Regions from separate parts of the Neptuniibacter sp. QD37_11 genome, predicted to be linked through region 2. Evidence: predicted binding sites of a transcription regulator. Region 2 holds the regulator's gene; each other region holds the start of a gene.
The links. The regulator PhoB, encoded in region 2, activates phosphate uptake and scavenging genes when phosphate is short. The targets are predictions, from matches to a motif close to TGTCATANNNNTGTCANA.
Positions count from the first base shown of each region.

Region 1: the regulator PhoB is predicted to act here: its motif matches at 2,588-2,605, upstream of ACMXYT_RS02420 (sigma-54 dependent transcriptional regulator).
Region 3: the regulator PhoB is predicted to act here: its motif matches at 3,399-3,416, upstream of ACMXYT_RS06695 (TIGR00153 family protein).

Region 1 is NZ_CP180552.1:565,147-570,550, forward strand. Features, by position in the region: gene pseC (UDP-4-amino-4,6-dideoxy-N-acetyl-beta-L-altrosamine transaminase) at 1-862, opposite strand, end outside; gene pseB (UDP-N-acetylglucosamine 4,6-dehydratase (inverting)) at 866-1,867, opposite strand; gene fliS (flagellar export chaperone FliS) at 2,075-2,479, shown strand; gene ACMXYT_RS02420 (sigma-54 dependent transcriptional regulator) at 2,668-4,089, shown strand; gene ACMXYT_RS02425 (sensor histidine kinase) at 4,091-5,194, shown strand; gene ACMXYT_RS02430 (sigma-54-dependent transcriptional regulator) at 5,205-5,404, shown strand, end outside.
Region 2 is NZ_CP180552.1:3,523,702-3,529,105, reverse strand. Features, by position in the region: gene cysZ (sulfate transporter CysZ) at 1-680, shown strand, start outside; gene phoR (phosphate regulon sensor histidine kinase PhoR) at 737-2,056, opposite strand; gene phoB (phosphate regulon transcriptional regulator PhoB) at 2,077-2,772, opposite strand; gene ubiA (4-hydroxybenzoate octaprenyltransferase) at 2,897-3,796, opposite strand; gene nirD (nitrite reductase small subunit NirD) at 3,974-4,321, opposite strand; gene nirB (nitrite reductase large subunit NirB) at 4,345-5,404, opposite strand, start outside.
Region 3 is NZ_CP180552.1:1,479,042-1,484,445, forward strand. Features, by position in the region: gene ACMXYT_RS06670 (CHASE2 domain-containing protein) at 1-786, shown strand, start outside; gene ACMXYT_RS06675 (SH3 domain-containing protein) at 776-1,237, shown strand; gene ACMXYT_RS06680 (M48 family metalloprotease) at 1,241-2,110, shown strand; gene ACMXYT_RS06685 (GNAT family N-acetyltransferase) at 2,139-2,630, shown strand; gene ACMXYT_RS06690 (class I SAM-dependent methyltransferase) at 2,688-3,260, shown strand; gene ACMXYT_RS06695 (TIGR00153 family protein) at 3,499-4,182, shown strand; gene ACMXYT_RS06700 (inorganic phosphate transporter) at 4,201-5,404, shown strand, end outside.

The DNA.
Region 1 (5,404 bases), 620 kb from region 2:
GCCTTGAAGGGAGTTGTATTGGTAGGTCGGATAAAAGTTCTTCGTAATGATCAGCTATGGCATGTCGTGTTTTAATGTATTGATCTATACGTTTTAGTTGCTCTAGGCCTAGAGCTGCATGGATATCTGTCATTCTGTAATTAAAGCCGAGGTCTTGCTGCTCATAGTACCAAGGTCCATCGTTATTCTTGAGCAATTGAGAGTCTCTGGTAATTCCATGGCTCATGAGCGAGCGCATTCTTTTAGCTAAAGTCTGATCGTTAGTTACAGCGCATCCTCCTTCGCCAGACGTAATGATTTTGACTGGGTGGAAGCTGAAAATAGTAATGTCACTATACTCACCTGAGCCGGTTCTTATATTTTGGTATCTTGAGCCAATGGCGTGAGATGCATCTTCAATGACTTTAATGTTATATTGCTTTGCTAGATTGCTAATCGTTGCCATATTACAAGGTTCGCCTGCAAAATCGACAACGACCAAAATTTTAGGGAGCTGATTGAGTTTTTCGGCTTCGATCAATTTTTGTCTGAGTGCGTCTGGGCATAAATTGAAATGTGTCAGTTCAATATCGACAAAATCAACACTTGCACCACAATATAGACCGCAATTAGCACTGGCTACAAAGGAGTTTGGGGAAGTCCATAGATGATCTCCTTTAGATAGGCCTAGAGCAAGGCAAGCAATATGCAGTGCGGAGGTCGCGCTGTTTGTGGCTATAGCGTGGGAGCTACCGCAATAATTCGCTATTGAGCTTTCAAATTCAGAAACTTTCGGGCCTTGAGTCAAAAAAGCTGACTTGAGAGTTTTGGTTACGGCTTCAATATCTTCTTGTGTAATATCTTGTGTGCCATAAGGAATCATTGATTAGAAGCCCAGCTTTTTATTGAGGTCTTGGATTTCCTTTATGCTCAGAAATTCTTCATTAGTGCCTGAATTGTACTCAAAGCCTTGGGATACAGGGGTGCCGACCTCTCCAAGGTTATTGGTCGAGAAGTCATTGTTGACATCATTAAGAATAATTGAGGGGCGAAGAACGAAATGGTCGTCAAACTGAAGTGTGAGATGCGAGTCATCAGAAGGGCACATGATTTCATGGACCTTTTCGCCAGGGCGAATACCAATGATCTCTTGTTTAAGGTTCGGTGCCATAGCTTTGGCTAAATCGGTGATGCGTACGGACGGTATTTTTGGCACAAAAATTTCACCGCCACTCATTCTTGCAAAGTTTGTTAGAACAAAATCTACGCCATCTTGTAGAGTGATCCAGAAGCGCGTCATGTCTGCATCAGTAATAGGTAGTGTTTTGTTGTCATCTTCAATAAGTTTTTTGAAGAAAGGAACGACAGATCCCCGTGAACCTACTACATTACCATAGCGCACAACACTAAATCGAGTAGGATGCCCGCCGGCCATATTGTTTGCTGCTACAAATAATTTGTCAGAAGCTAGTTTTGTTGCCCCGTAAAGGTTGATGGGGTTTGCTGCCTTATCAGTGGATAAGGCAATAACTTTTTTAACGTCATTTTCTAAAGCAGCACGAATAACATTTTCTGCGCCGTGGATGTTGGTTCTGATGCACTCTGTTGGATTGTATTCAGCGGCTGGTACTTGTTTTAAAGCAGCTGCGTGAATGACATAGTCTACATTCTGCATTGCTTGCCTCAATCTTTCCTTGTCGCGGACGTCACCTATAAAATAACGCATGCACGGGGCATTGAACTCTTGCTGCATTTCAAATTGTTTAAGCTCGTCCCTTGAATAGATAATGATTTTTTTGGGCTTGAATCGGCTTAGAAGAGTTTCTGTGTACTTTCTGCCGAATGAGCCTGTTCCACCAGTAATGAGTATTGATTGATCATCGAACATTATGTTGTCTATCCAAATGAATACTTAATATTTATATCGACCATATTTCTGCATTAATGAATATTTTAGCCCTGATTTGAATGGCTTACGGAATAAAAGGTCTAATGAATTGTAGCTTATCAGACGCAAGATCATTAAAGGAAGCTCTCTTTGTGCCGACTATTCAGTATAATAAAGTGTACTTAAACTAATTTTTAAGGTGTTTGCATGGCTGTTAATTTAAATGCCCTTAAGCAGTATCAAAGTGTTGATCTGCGTGCGACTATAGAAACTGCAAGTCCTCACAAGCTAATTTCTATGTTGTTCGATGGTGCCATGGGGGCGCTCGCAAAGGCAAAGGGAGCAATAGAGCGAGATAGTATTGAAGACAGAACTCAGCATCTTAATAAGGCCTCCGAGATTATAGTAGGTCTCCGCGGAAGTCTTGACCTTGAAGAGGGGGGAGAGGTTGCTGCAAATTTAGATGGACTTTATGACTATATGTTGCGCTCTGTTATGCAAGCTAATCGAGAGAATAATGCTGAAAAGGTCCAGGAAGTGATGAATCTAATGCTGGAAATCAGACAGGGGTGGTCTGAGATGCCGAATGATATTCAAATAGGTGAAAGTTAAGTAGTAATGCTGTTGGTAATTACAAAAAAGGTCGCAGAGATGCGGCCTTTTTTGTTCATGGGTGTCTTTTGTGTCAAAAAAATAACTGAAGCGTTTTGCTTTTATCTTTGTGACATTTTATTGACATTTTTTTCGTCAGGGGTTAATTATTACCATTATTAACAAGTAGCTTTTAATAATGGTTAGGCATGTCTTCGGTTTTAGTCATAGATGATGATCTAAGTCGGCGGGGGCTTTTGAGTTCCGCTTTTTCTTTTCTCGATCAACCGTGTGAATTTTGCGGTTTTGTTGATTGGTTTCAATCAAGTAGTGATATTGATCAAGCTCAGGTCAGTTTAGTGCTGCTAGGTCAAAGTCAGCTACCTATCTCTTTAGAAAAGCTTGTTAAAGATCTTCAAGATAAGTTTGACTCTATTGCTGTTGTGACGTTGGACGAGTGGTCAGAGGTTGCAGAACTGCCCGATTCCTTGCGTCAATGTGTGGTTGGACAGCTTTCTGTTCCGTTTAATTATCAGCAGTTGTTAGATTGTTTGCATCGAGCGCAGTTGTTTAGCTTGCAAGCGGGTGATGCATCACTTGGACAAGTAGACCTTTTCTCTGGATTGGTGGGTGTCAGCCAGCCAATGTTGCAAGTCAGGCGAGCGATGTCTCAAGTGGCTGGAAGAGATGTAAATGTATTGATTACTGGTGAGTCTGGCACAGGCAAAGAGGTTGTTGCTCGAAGCCTGCATGATCACTCTGTGCGCAAAGATGGACCATTTGTTCCAATTAACTGTGGGGCAATTCCTGCTGACCTTCTTGAGAGTGAGTTGTTTGGTCACGAAAAAGGCGCATTTACTGGAGCTGTATCTAGCCGGCCTGGACGTTTTGAACTGGCTCAAGGTGGTACGCTATTCCTTGATGAAGTCGGCGATATGCCGTTGCCTATGCAGGTTAAGTTACTTCGAGTACTGCAGGAGCGAAAGTTTGAGCGTATTGGTGGAACCAAAACCTTAGACGCTGATATTCGAGTGATCGCTGCTACGCATAAAAACTTGGAAGAGATGATCGAAACGGGCGAGTTTAGGGAAGATTTGTATTACCGTTTGAATGTTTTTCCTATAGAAATGCCTCCGCTTAGGGAGCGAGTAGGTGATCTGCATCTGCTTTTGGAAGAGTTGTCGCGTCGTCTTCCTGAGCAAGGTTTGGATTCGGTGCGTTTTCAAAATAGCGCGATCATCTCTCTGCAATTGCATCCTTGGCCAGGCAATGTGCGCGAGCTTTCCAACTTAATTGAGCGTATGGCGATCCTTTACCCGAACGGCGTGGTTGGTGTTTCTGAGCTGCCATCTAAATTCCAGAATGTTCCTGAGCCAAATCCTGAATTATATGAGCAAGCCGAAAATGCTGTTTCAGTAGAAGGAGTTGGCATCCCTCACACTTTGGAACTGGATAAGCTTCCAGATGAAGGTATTGATCTTAAAAAGCATTTGGAAACGATCGAGCAGCGGTTATTGGAACAAGCGCTTGCTGTAAATGACAATGTGGTTGCGCGAGCTGCGGAGACGTTAAATATCCGACGGACTACTTTGGTAGAGAAAATGCGTAAATATGGGATGCAGCGTAAGTAATATGTCTAGTGAACAAGATTATCTACAGCGCATAGAGCAATTAGAGAGTGAACTGTCTGCTAGTAAAGCAAAATTGGCTCAACTTGAAGCAACTAAAAGCCAGAATAGCCAACAGCTGAATGATCGCTTTCAACATCTATTATCCGTGATGCCTGTTGGTGTCGTTATTATTGATGGTTCCGGGGTGATTTCTGAAGTTAATTCGGTAGCCGAGAACTTGTTGGGTTCTCCTATCAAAGGACAGCCGTGGTTTAAGATAATTGAACGTAGCTTTGCTCCTCAAAATGATGATGGTCATGAAGTCTCATTAAAAGATGGTCGTAAAGTTAGTTTGATGACGCGAGCGATGGATAACGAACCGGGTCAGTTAGTGGTTTTGACGGATCAGACTGAAACTCGTCTCCTTCAGGGCCGTCTTTCTCATTATCAGCGTCTATCTGAAATGGGGCGGATGATGGCGTCGCTTGCTCATCAGATTCGAACGCCTCTTTCGGCGGCCTTGCTCTATGTTGATCATCTGAATCGCCCTGATCTATTACAAGAACAGCGTCAGAAATTTGCCTCTAAAGCCAAATCTCGCCTGACTAATTTAGAGCAGCAAGTTAGGGATATGTTAATTTTTGCGCGTGGTGAAATGCGCTTGGATGAGCAGGTAAGCTCTAAAGCACTGATGGCTGAACTAGAAGATATGCTTGATGTGCCATTAGTAAACTACGATGCTGATTGTGACTGTGTGAACACTGTGCCCGAATATAATTTGCAGTGTAATAAAGAAGCCCTTTTAGGTGTTTGTAGTAATTTGATTGAGAATGCTTTGCAAGCTTGCGGTAAAGGGGCTGAGTTGATGGTTCGTGTTGCTGATCAGGAGGGAAAATTGCGCATTGATGTAATTGACCAAGGGCCAGGAATGGACGCAGATGAATTGAAGCGTGCGCTCGAACCATTTTATACCACCAAATCCCATGGTACAGGATTGGGCTTAGCTGTAGCTCAAGTTGTAGCGCATGCTCATCATGGTCAATTTTTACTTAATTCTCTGCCGGGTCAGGGAACAGTTGCCAGTCTAATTTTGCCGGCTATAACGTCTGCTTCGGATGAGGGTTAAAAGATCTGCAATGGCTAATCGTATATTAATAGTTGAAGACGATAACGAGTTACGCGAAGCACTTTGCGATACATTGGAATTGGCGGGTTTTGAATATCTGGAAGCAGAGGATGCTGAAACAGCTTTGGATATTTTGACGCGTCAGCAGGTGGCTATGGTAGTAACCGATGTCAATATGCCGGGTATGGATGGGCATCAGTTGTTAGATAA
Region 2 (5,404 bases):
TACTAACCAATATTGTGCTGTTTGTAACCGCGATTTGGTTATTGTTTAGTAACTTTGGCGCTTGGGTCGATAGCTTAATTACAACGTTTCTACCTGATTGGGAGTGGTTGCAGTTCCTGCACTACGTTTTATGGCCAGTGATGGCCTTGTTAGTAATTGTCTTTGTTTATTACGGCTTCTCTATAGTCGCCAATATCATTGCTGCGCCGTTTAATGGCTTCCTATCTGAGAAGGTGGAGAAGCGTCTACGCGGTGATGTCGTCACTGACGATGGTTGGAAAGAGGTGATAGCGCTGATCCCAAGAGCGATTGGCCGCGAGCTTTCTAAGCTTGCCTATTACCTGCCGCGTGTTTTGTTTCTGTTGGTGTTGTCGTTTATTCCGGTGATTAACCTGATCTCGCCTTTCTTGTGGATCTTGTTCGGCGCTTGGATGATGGCGATTCAGTACTGCGACTATCCGATGGATAACAACAAAGTTAGCTTCAAGAATATGAAGCTGATGTTGAAATCTGATCGCCTAACGTCAATCGGTTTTGGTGGCTTGATTCAACTTGGCATGTTGGTGCCATTATTGAACTTGATCCTTATGCCTGCTGCGGTAGTTGGTGCAACCATCTACTGGGTCGAGGCCCACTCAACAAGTGAGATCGATCTGGACCAAAAACGTCTGGAATCGTAAATAAAAAAACGGCCTGCTTTGAGCAGGCCGTTTTGTTTTATCTCTTCAAAATAAGTTTAAGCGGAGTGTTCATCTTCCACATGAGACGGTGCGATCATCTCTGTTGGGAAATGGCAGGCAAAGGTGCTGCCTTTCCCTAGCTTACTCTTAATCGTTAGCTGGCCACCGTGACGCGCCAGCACGTGCTTCACAATGGCTAAGCCAAGGCCGGTGCCGCCACTGGCAGAAGAACGACTCTCATCCACACGATAGAAACGCTCGGTTAGACGTGGCAAGTGCATCGCCTCAATACCCGGACCTGTGTCTGTCACCGAGAAGTGGCCGCCTTGTTCGTCGGTCCACCAACGAACTTCAATCTTGCCGTTCGCCGGGGTGTAACGCACGGCGTTAAATACTAGATTGGAAAAGGCACTGTGTAGCTCAATCTCTTGGCCGTTAAGGTCAAAAGCGTTGTCGATATCGAGCGTGATCTTATGATCTTTATCTAGTGTTTTCGCCAGTTGCTCCGCATCTTCGACAATATGAGTCAGGACACTGCGGATCTGGATCGGGTGTTCGTCCGATGCTTGATTACTGGCTTCTAAGCGAGAAAGCAGCAATAGGTCTGAAACCAAGTTTTCCATTCGGCGCGCTTGGTTTTGCATAGAACTCAGACCGCGCAGCAACGGTTTTGGAAGAGCTTGGTCCAAGAAGGTCTCCAAGTACCCCCTGATCACCGTAAGCGGTGTACGCAGCTCGTGAGAAGCGTTAGCAACGAAGTCTTGTCGTGTTTGTTCCAAACGCATCAGACGAGAGACATCACGTGCGACTAACAGACGGTCTTCATCACCAAAGCGTGTAATATGGAATTGAATCTGAATATCACTGTGTGCCGGTGACGGTAGAGTAATCGAGTCGTTGTATTGACCGCGTTTGTAATAGCGAACAAAACGCGGATCACGCAGAAGGTTCATGACCGGCATACCGCGGTCCGATTCCTGATTAAGCCCTAATAGATGGTTAGCAGACTCATTCCACCACTCTAAGTTGTGGTGTCTATCGATGATGATAATGGCATCGGAGAGGGCGGAAGTAGAGTCCTGAAAGCGCGAGATAATGCTTTTTAAGCGATCTTCGCGCTTTTGACGACCACGCTGCAGGCGTGAAAGCTCATCAAAAAGCTCACCCCAATGGCCTGTGCACTCTGGTGGTTCCTCTTCCACTTCGGATTGGAACCACTGCATCAAACGATTGAATTGGCGTGCCTGAAAGATGGCCCATACAAATAGGCTTAATGCTAATGCCCAACTTGGGTAACCAATTAATAGCCCCAAAGCAAAGGAGCATCCACTCACCAGCAATAAGCTGGTAAACATCGAGTGGCGGTTTTTGTGCATGGCTTTTCCTTGCTAACTAATCAGGCTACATCGGCAGAGAAGCGGTAACCCGTTCCTCTGACAGTTTGTACCAGATAGTCATGACGCTCGCCAAGTGCTTTTCGTAAACGACGGATATGAACATCAACAGTACGTTCTTCAACGTAGACGTTACCACCCCAAACCATGTCCAGTAGTTGGCCACGAGAGTAGGCACGATCTTGGTGTGTCATAAAGAATTGCAGTAGGCGAAATTCAGTCGGGCCCAGTTCGATTGGTGACTGATCAGAGGTTACGCGGTGCGAAATAGGATCTAGGGTTAGACCGTCCACTGTGACTGGCTCTTCAATACCTTTAGGCGTTGTACGGCGCAGTACAGTCTTGAGACGGGCTACAAGTTCGCGTGGTGAAAAGGGCTTAGTGATGTAATCGTCTACACCGGTTTCTAGACCTTTAATTTTATTATCTTCATCGGCTTTAGCCGTGAGCATAATAATTGGGATATCGGCAGTGGTTTCATCTTTGCGCAGACGGCGCGCAAATTCGATTCCGCTCATGCCTGGCATCATCCAGTCCAACAAAACCATATCTGGCTTGTCATCCACGATCAGGCCGTGTGCTTCTGTGGCATTGCTTGCTTCGAAGCAGTCGTAGCCAGCCATTTCTAGCGCAACAGCGATCATTTCGCGAATTGGCGCCTCATCATCAACAATCAGGACGCGTTTGGATAGAGACATGCGTAATTGCCCTTTTCAACTCAATTTATCGACGCCAATATTAGAAGACAATAGTGTTACACAAATATGACAAACGGTAACAATTCACCATAAACAGTTAAAAAGTAGCTGATTTTGGGGCGTTTTACAGTAAATCTAAGGCCGCATAATGGCCTGCAAGGCCAATAAAAATCGCAAGGCCAACGTAATGATTATTCAAGAAAGCCTTAAAGCAGGCATCGCGCTCGCGATCTCTAATCAATAGTTGCTGATAGACAAATAAAACGCCTGCCACAGCAAGGCCAACATAGTAGATCCAGCCCAGTTGTAACTTCATTCCCAGTAGTACAAATGTCAGTAGGGTAGAGGCCTGAAGCACACCAATAATCACTTTATCGGCATCGCCAAATAGAATAGCGGTCGATTTGACCCCGATCTTAAGGTCATCATCGCGATCCACCATGGCATACATGGTGTCGTAGGCTACAGTCCATAGCAGAGTTGCTATGTAGATAAGCCATGCATAAGCTGGAACGGTTTCAGTTACGGCGGTAAAGGCCATAGGGACCGCCCACGCAAATGCAGCGCCTAGCACCACCTGCGGTAGATGGGTGTAGCGCTTCATAAACGGATAGCAAGCTGCGAGTAAGAGGCCGCCACCGGATAACAGGATAGTGGTGAGATTGGTAAAGAGTACGGCAATAAACGCGATCAGCATCAATCCGGCAAACAGCACTAAGGCTTCTTTGGCGGTCACTATACCTGCTGGAATAGGGCGCTGTGCGGTACGTTTTACATGACCATCAATTTTACGGTCAGCAAAGTCATTGATGACACAACCAGCCGAGCGGGTTAGGAAAACCCCAAGGGTAAAGATAATAAGGATGTCATAGCTTGGAACACCTTCGGCTGCAATCCAAAGTGCCCAGTAGGCTGGCCAAAGCAGTAGATAGATCCCAATTGGCTTGTCTACGCGCATAAGGCGACTGTAACCAATCAGTTTTTCTTTGGTCGAAATCGGTGTTGAGGTGCTCGGTGAAGCCATGATCAAGCTCTGCTTAACAAGGTTTCGGCCATTCTACCTCTCCAGCTGGTCGCTGGAAACGCTGAGTTAATCTTAACTCGCGATGAGAGCGGTTACCCCCTAGTTTTCTCCTCTGTAGAGAGGAAAAACTGACTTCCCTGTGCAACCGTTCCATCTTGTATCTATAGCTACCGGTTATTACAGCATGATTTGAACCTGATCATCGACAAAGCGAGCAGGCCACACTGGTACGCTGACATCGGGTTCTTCGATGCAGGCACCTGAGCTAAGTGAAAAGTGTTGTTTGTATAAAGGCGATGCCACCATCGGCTCGCCTTGCAGATCGCCGATCAAACCGCGAGATAGCACGTTAGAACCGCTAAACGGGTCGTTGTTACCTACGGCAAAGATCTCGTTTTCATACTCTGGGATATAGAACAGTGCGATCTGTTGGCCCTCATGCATAGCGGCGACGCCAGAATGAGGGATAAGGTCGTTTTTGCTGCACAGATCGATCCATTCAGCGTTGCTATCAACAGTCGTCATAATAAATATCTCCTAATCGCTAGTTATGCTGGACGGATCTGATCACGTTCCATGATATGAACGATCTGCGGATCAGCCTGCTCTTCAGTGTTCACGAAAGTACGGAAACGTTTTAGTTTCTCTTCGTCTTCTAGTGTCGACTTCCACTCACACTGATAGGTCTCTACTACATGGCTCATTTGTGATTCGAGTTCTGCGGCAATCTCTAGTTTGTCATCGATTACCACTTCGCGAAGGTAATCTAGACCACCTTCTAAGTTATCCATCCAAACCGACGTACGCTGTAGACGGTCCGCTGTTTTCACGTAGAACATTAGGACACGGTCGATGTAGCGAACCAGTGTTTCGTCATCTAGGTCGGTCGCAAATAGATCGGCGTGACGAGGTTTCATACCACCGTTACCGCAAACATAGAGGTTCCAACCGTTTTCCGTCGCAATTACACCGATATCTTTACTCTGCGCTTCCGCACATTCACGGGTACAGCCTGATACAGCAAATTTGATTTTGTGAGGTGAGCGCAAGCCTTTGTAGCGGTTCTCAAGTTTGATCGCCATGCCAGCACTGTCATTGACACCGTAGCGGCACCAGGTGCTACCTACACAAGATTTCACAGTACGTAGGGACTTACCGTAGGCGTGACCTGTTTCGAAACCAGCATCGACGAGTTCTTTCCAGATCAACGGTAGTTCGTGTAGCTGAGCGCCGAATAGGTCGACACGCTGACCACCGGTGATTTTGGTGTAAAGGTTATATTTCTTCGCAACCTGACCTAACACGATCAGTTTGTCTGGTGTGATCTCACCGCCGGCAACACGAGGAACGATGGAGTAAGTACCGTTCTTCTGCATGTTCGCCATAAAGGTATCGTTAGTATCTTGTAGAGATACCAATGGCTCTTCCATGATGTGCTCATTCCAGCAAGACGCCAAAATTGAACCAGCAGTAGGCTTACAGATCTCACAACCTAGGCCTTTACCGTGTTTTTCTAGTAGTTCAGAGAAAGAGCGGATGCCTTCAACACGAATGATGTGATAAAGCTCTTCACGGGTGTATGCAAAGTGCTCACAAAGGTCGGTATTT
Region 3 (5,404 bases), 1.5 Mb from region 2:
CTGTTCAGTTATCGGCTTTTGATCATGAAAGGGATGATGTTCCCTGTTATGGCTTGGCTGGTGGCTTATATATTTGTTGCGGTTTCTTTTTACGCATTCCGCTTATTGCAGCAGCAGAGAGAGATGAAAAAAACGGTCGATATTTTTGGCCGTTTTTTAGACCCGAAAGTTGTGAAAATTTTGCTTGATCAAGGAATCACCGATCAAGCTTTGGCAGGAAAAAGTACGCGGGTAACCATCTTATTTACCGATATCCGTGAGTTTACTCATCTTTCTGAATACCGTAGTGCTACCGAAATTGTAGAACTTCTAAATCATTACTTCTCTCGCCAGGTAGAAGTTATTTTTCAGCATAAAGGTACGCTCGATAAGTTTATCGGTGATGCCATTATGGCGTTTTGGGGTGAGCCAATTGAAAATCCCGGTCAAGAGATTGCTGCTGTGAATGCGGCTTTGGATATGGTGGATCAAATGGTCAGCTTTAGACGAGAGTTTGGCTTATTTGATTTCGATATAGGTATTGGTCTCCATACGGGCGAGGTCGTTGTTGGGGCAATAGGTACCCAAAGTCGCTACGATTACACTGCTATTGGTGATGCTGTAAACGTAGCTAGTCGCATCGAAGGGCTGACTAAAGAAACAGGTCGAAGGATTTTGGTTTCTGAAGAAACTCGACAGGCATGTGGGGATGCTTTTGACTTCGAGCTGATTGGTGACTATAAGGTTAAAGGCCGGGAAAAATTGGTAACCGTCTATCAGCCAAGGAGGTTGAGTGATGAACCTTAAATTACTAATTATCGGTCTTCCATTTATGAGCTCCACTTGGGCGACTGCTCAAACTGCCTACACAGTCAGAGATATCCCTGTCTACCAAACTCCCTCAATTTCTAGCACTGTCGTTACGAAACTCTCTGAAAAATCCTCTGTAAATATTCTGCGACGAAGCGGTGGTTGGTACGAAGTACGAACGGGTAATACTGACTCTGGTTGGGTGAAAATGATAAACCTTCGATATGTGAGTAATCCTAGCACGCAACAAGTTGCGGGCAATATGCAGTACCGCTCAAAAACAACGTTGACTACCGGTGTTAGAGGGCTGGATGAAGGCGGGATTATATCGAGTGGGTCAGGTGTCTCCCTTAGCAAAGTAAAAGGTTATAAAGTGAGTGCAGATGCGGCTACCAAGTTTGCACGGGAAGGGGGATTGAAAGCACGAAGCATGAATTATGTGGAGTAGCTTATGTCTATATTGAAAATAAACGCTATCAAAGGGGTTGTTGCTGGTTTTCTTTTGCTGGGTTTAAGCGGCTGTCAGGTCAATAACATCAATCTGACCCCATTAATGGAAGCAGGAAAAAAATCGACCGATCTATTTGAGAAAAGCTTGGCTGAAGAAGTTGAGATCGGTGAGGAAGTGAGTGTTGTTCTGCTTCAAAAAGCCTCCATATATAACGTCCGAGATGTTCAAAAGTATGTGAATTCAGTGGGAATGTGGCTCGCTCAACAAACTGAACGATCTGATATCCCTTGGACCTTTTCAGTGTTACGAGATGATAGTTTTAATGCTTTCGCCACGCCCGGTGGATTTATCTATATTACAACGGGGACTTTAGAGCAGTTGGAGAGCGAAGCTGAGCTTGCAGGTGTGCTAGCTCATGAAATTGCACATGTGGTTCAAAAGCACCATCTCCGTGCTATTCAGAAGGAAGCTAAGATTGGTATTGCAGCAGATCTTGCTCGGTTCTTGCGTGACAGTCAAAGCGATTCAGATAGCAGTGGAGCTACGGTATTTGGTGACCACTCAGTTGAAAATAAACTGCTGAATACCATTCAGGATGTTTACAGTGATGGTTTAGCTCGAAGTGATGAATTAGAAGCGGATAAGATGGGCATGGTGATCGCAGCCAGAGCTGGCTATGATTCCATGGCTTATATCGCTGTATTGCAAAAGATAGATGCTCAACAGGATGATAGTTCGTTTTGGCAGGCTTTTAGTAAGCGCCACCCAAGCGCTGAAGATCGTTTGTCAGAACTGCACAAGTTAGCGGATAAGATGACTTATATAGAAGGTAAAGAGCTTAATAATCGTTATTCCAAAATGATAAAGTAGATGTACATGGGATATCGGAATAAATGTAATGGATCTTTCCAATAAAGAGTCTTTTCTAATCAGCGTGTGTGGGCCTGATCGAATAGATGTTGTGCTTAAGCAGTGGCAGCAACTTACATTGTATCTGCCTATTCACCATGCTAAGCCATTTGGTATGCCTATTCCTGAACATCTTGAAAATCAGCTCCGTCACACGCTTGAGAAATGTATTGAAAGAGATGATGCAATGGTATTTATAGCTGAGGGCGAAAAGGTTTATGGGACCATTGCCGTCATTCTGAATCAGCAAACAGCTTATACTCAGCCTAATAGCAGTGTTTTGTTTAATTTATGGGTCGAACCTGATCAGCGTAGAAAAGGGATAGGGCAAGCATTGGTCGCGGATGCTAAACAGTGGCTTAAAGCTCAAGGGGTGACCTCTGTTCAGGCTGGATGGCATCCCGGAAATCCTGAAGCTGATCGTTTTTGGTTGAAACAAGGATTTTCACCTTACGAAACGATTGGCTCTGCATTTTTATAGTTAAGTAATCATTATTAATAAACTTTTCCCCGCACATTTCTATTTTTAAGGAATTAAATGAGCAAAGCACAGCAAAAATGGGATCAAAGATACTTGGCGAAAAGCCAAGGCCTAGAATCGGAGCCTGTTGCACCAGAATATCTACAACGTCAGTGGCGTTTTTTAAAAACAGGTCGTGTATTAGATCTGGCAGCAGGAGATGGGGCTGCCTCTATCTTTCTGGCCAAACAAGGCTTTAGCCCGGTAGCAACAGATATATCTCAAGTAGGTTTGGATCGTTTGTCTGAGGCTATGACTAAGTTGGGCTTGGAAGTGGAAACTGCTCAATTGGATCTAGAAGAGGAATCGGTGGATCTGTCAGGTCTGGGGTTGTTCGATTCGATTGTTATCTCCAGATATAAACCGGCTGATGGATTATGGGAGCAGCTGCTTGCTCTATTGAAGCCTGAAGGTACTTTATTAATGACTACGTTCAATCTGTTCCAGCATGAACGTACCGGTTTTTCTAAGCGGTTCTGTTTAAGAGAAAACGAACTTTTAGATCATTGTGCTGAATTAGCTTTAGTAGATTTTGAATCTGATCGTAACCAATCGGGGATGGATTCTTATATTTTTAAAAAAAGAAACTAAGAAATAGATCTAAAATAAACCTTGCTATCAGTATGTATATACATTGTGATGCAATGAATTTACAAGGCATATTCGCAGTACATCGCTTGTCTGCCTTGGATCAAATATTTCAGTTTTTTTACCGAAAAATTACTGTTTTGTAACAAAACTGTAATTACTCTAGGAAATAATTCCGTCATAATTCGCGCGCCTGAACACAGGTGTGTTCAATTTTTTTCAGACTTTTAAGGTGCGTTGTATGGTAGCAACCAGTACCCCATTCTTGCAGATGTTTGCACGTTCACCGTTCAAACCTATGCAGGATCACATTGCAAAAGCGCAAGAATGTGCCGTTGAGCTTATTCCATTCATTGAAGCAGTCATCGCTGAAGACTGGAATGAAGCAGAGAAAGTACAAGCACGTATCGCTGTTTTAGAAGGCGAAGCAGATGCAATGAAGAAAGAGATTCGCCAGAATCTGCCTAAAAGTATTTTCCTTCCAGTTCCTCGTACGGATCTTCTAGAAGTTGTTCGTATGCAGGATAAGATTGCAAATCGCGCTAAAGATATCGCAGGCATCATGCTTGGCCGTCAAATGAAAGTGCCAACTGAGATGCAGCAAGATATGAAAGATTATGTTCGTGTCGCTTTGCAAACGTCTGAGCAGGCTTTAACTGCGCTTAAAGAACTGGACGAATTGGTAAATAGCGGTTTTGGTGGCCACGAGATTGATGTCATCGAAAAAATGCTAGAAAAATTGGATGCCCTAGAGCACAACACGGATGAACACGAACGTGCTATTCGCCTAAAACTATTTAGCATCGAGAAAGAGCTTCCACCGGTAGATGTAATTTTCCTCTATCAGGTTATTAGTTCGATCGGTGACCTGGCTGATCGCGCACAACAGGTTGGTAGTCGTTTACAGCTATTAGTTGCTCGTTAATTCATTCGGTAAGTTAAGATGGAAATCATTTCTCAGTACGGCCATATTCTTGTCATTTTGGCATGTGTCTTCGGCTTCTTTATGGCTTGGGGTGTTGGTGCAAACGATGTTGCCAATGCCATGGGTACTTCAGTTGGTTCAAAGGCGCTGACCTTGAAGCAAGCGATCATGATCGCTATTGTCTTCGAATTTATGGGAGCTTATCTTGCGGGTGGTGCTGTAACAGCGACAATCCGTAAAGGTATCATCGACCCAGCTATTTTGTCTGGAACGCCTGATTTACTTGTTTTTGGTATGCTGTCTGCACTTTTGGCAGCTGGTATCTGGTTATTAGTGGCGACACATTTTGGCTGGCCTGTATCTACAACGCACTCTATCGTTGGTGCGATTGTGGGTTTTGCGGCAGTTGGCATATCTGTTGATGCGGTCAACTGGGGTAAAGTAACTAAGATTGTTGCAAGTTGGGTAGTATCGCCAGTAACAGCTGGGCTCATAGCCTTCTTCTTATTTAGAAGTGTGCAGAAGTTGATACTGGATACTGACAATCCTTTTGCCAACGCTAAGAAATACATTCCAGGTTACATCTTCCTAGTGGGCTTCATGGTTTCCATGGTGACGTTCACTAAAGGCCTTAAACACGTCGGTTTAGATCTTAGCTGGGGGCAAAGTGCACTAGCATCTATAGCTATTGCGGTTGTGATTATGGTGATTGGTATGCAGATGCAAAAGCGTATCACACCTGACCCAGATGCTGATCGTGACCATCACTTTACTAGTGTTGAAAAACTGTTTGGTATTTTGATGATGTTCACTGCCTGTGCAATGGCATTTGCTCATGGTTCAAATGACGTAGCAAACGCTGTAGGTCCTGTAGCTGCAATCGTAGGGGTTGTATCAGCCGGTGGTGAGGTTGTTCAAAAATCAGCTATGCCAGTTTGGATCTTACTACTTGGCGGCGGCGGTATCGTTGCTGGTCTAGTTATGTACGGCCACAAGGTAATCGCAACAGTAGGTAACAACATTACTGAACTTACACCAAGCCGTGGTTTCGCTGCGACACTAGCTGCTGCAACAACAGTTGTATTTGCGTCGGGTACTGGTTTGCCAATATCCACTACTCACACGTTGGTAGGTGCTGTATTGGGTGTAGGTCTTGCGCGTGGTATGGCTGCACTTAATCTGCGCATCGTAGGTACGATATTTGTATCTTGGGTAGTAACTC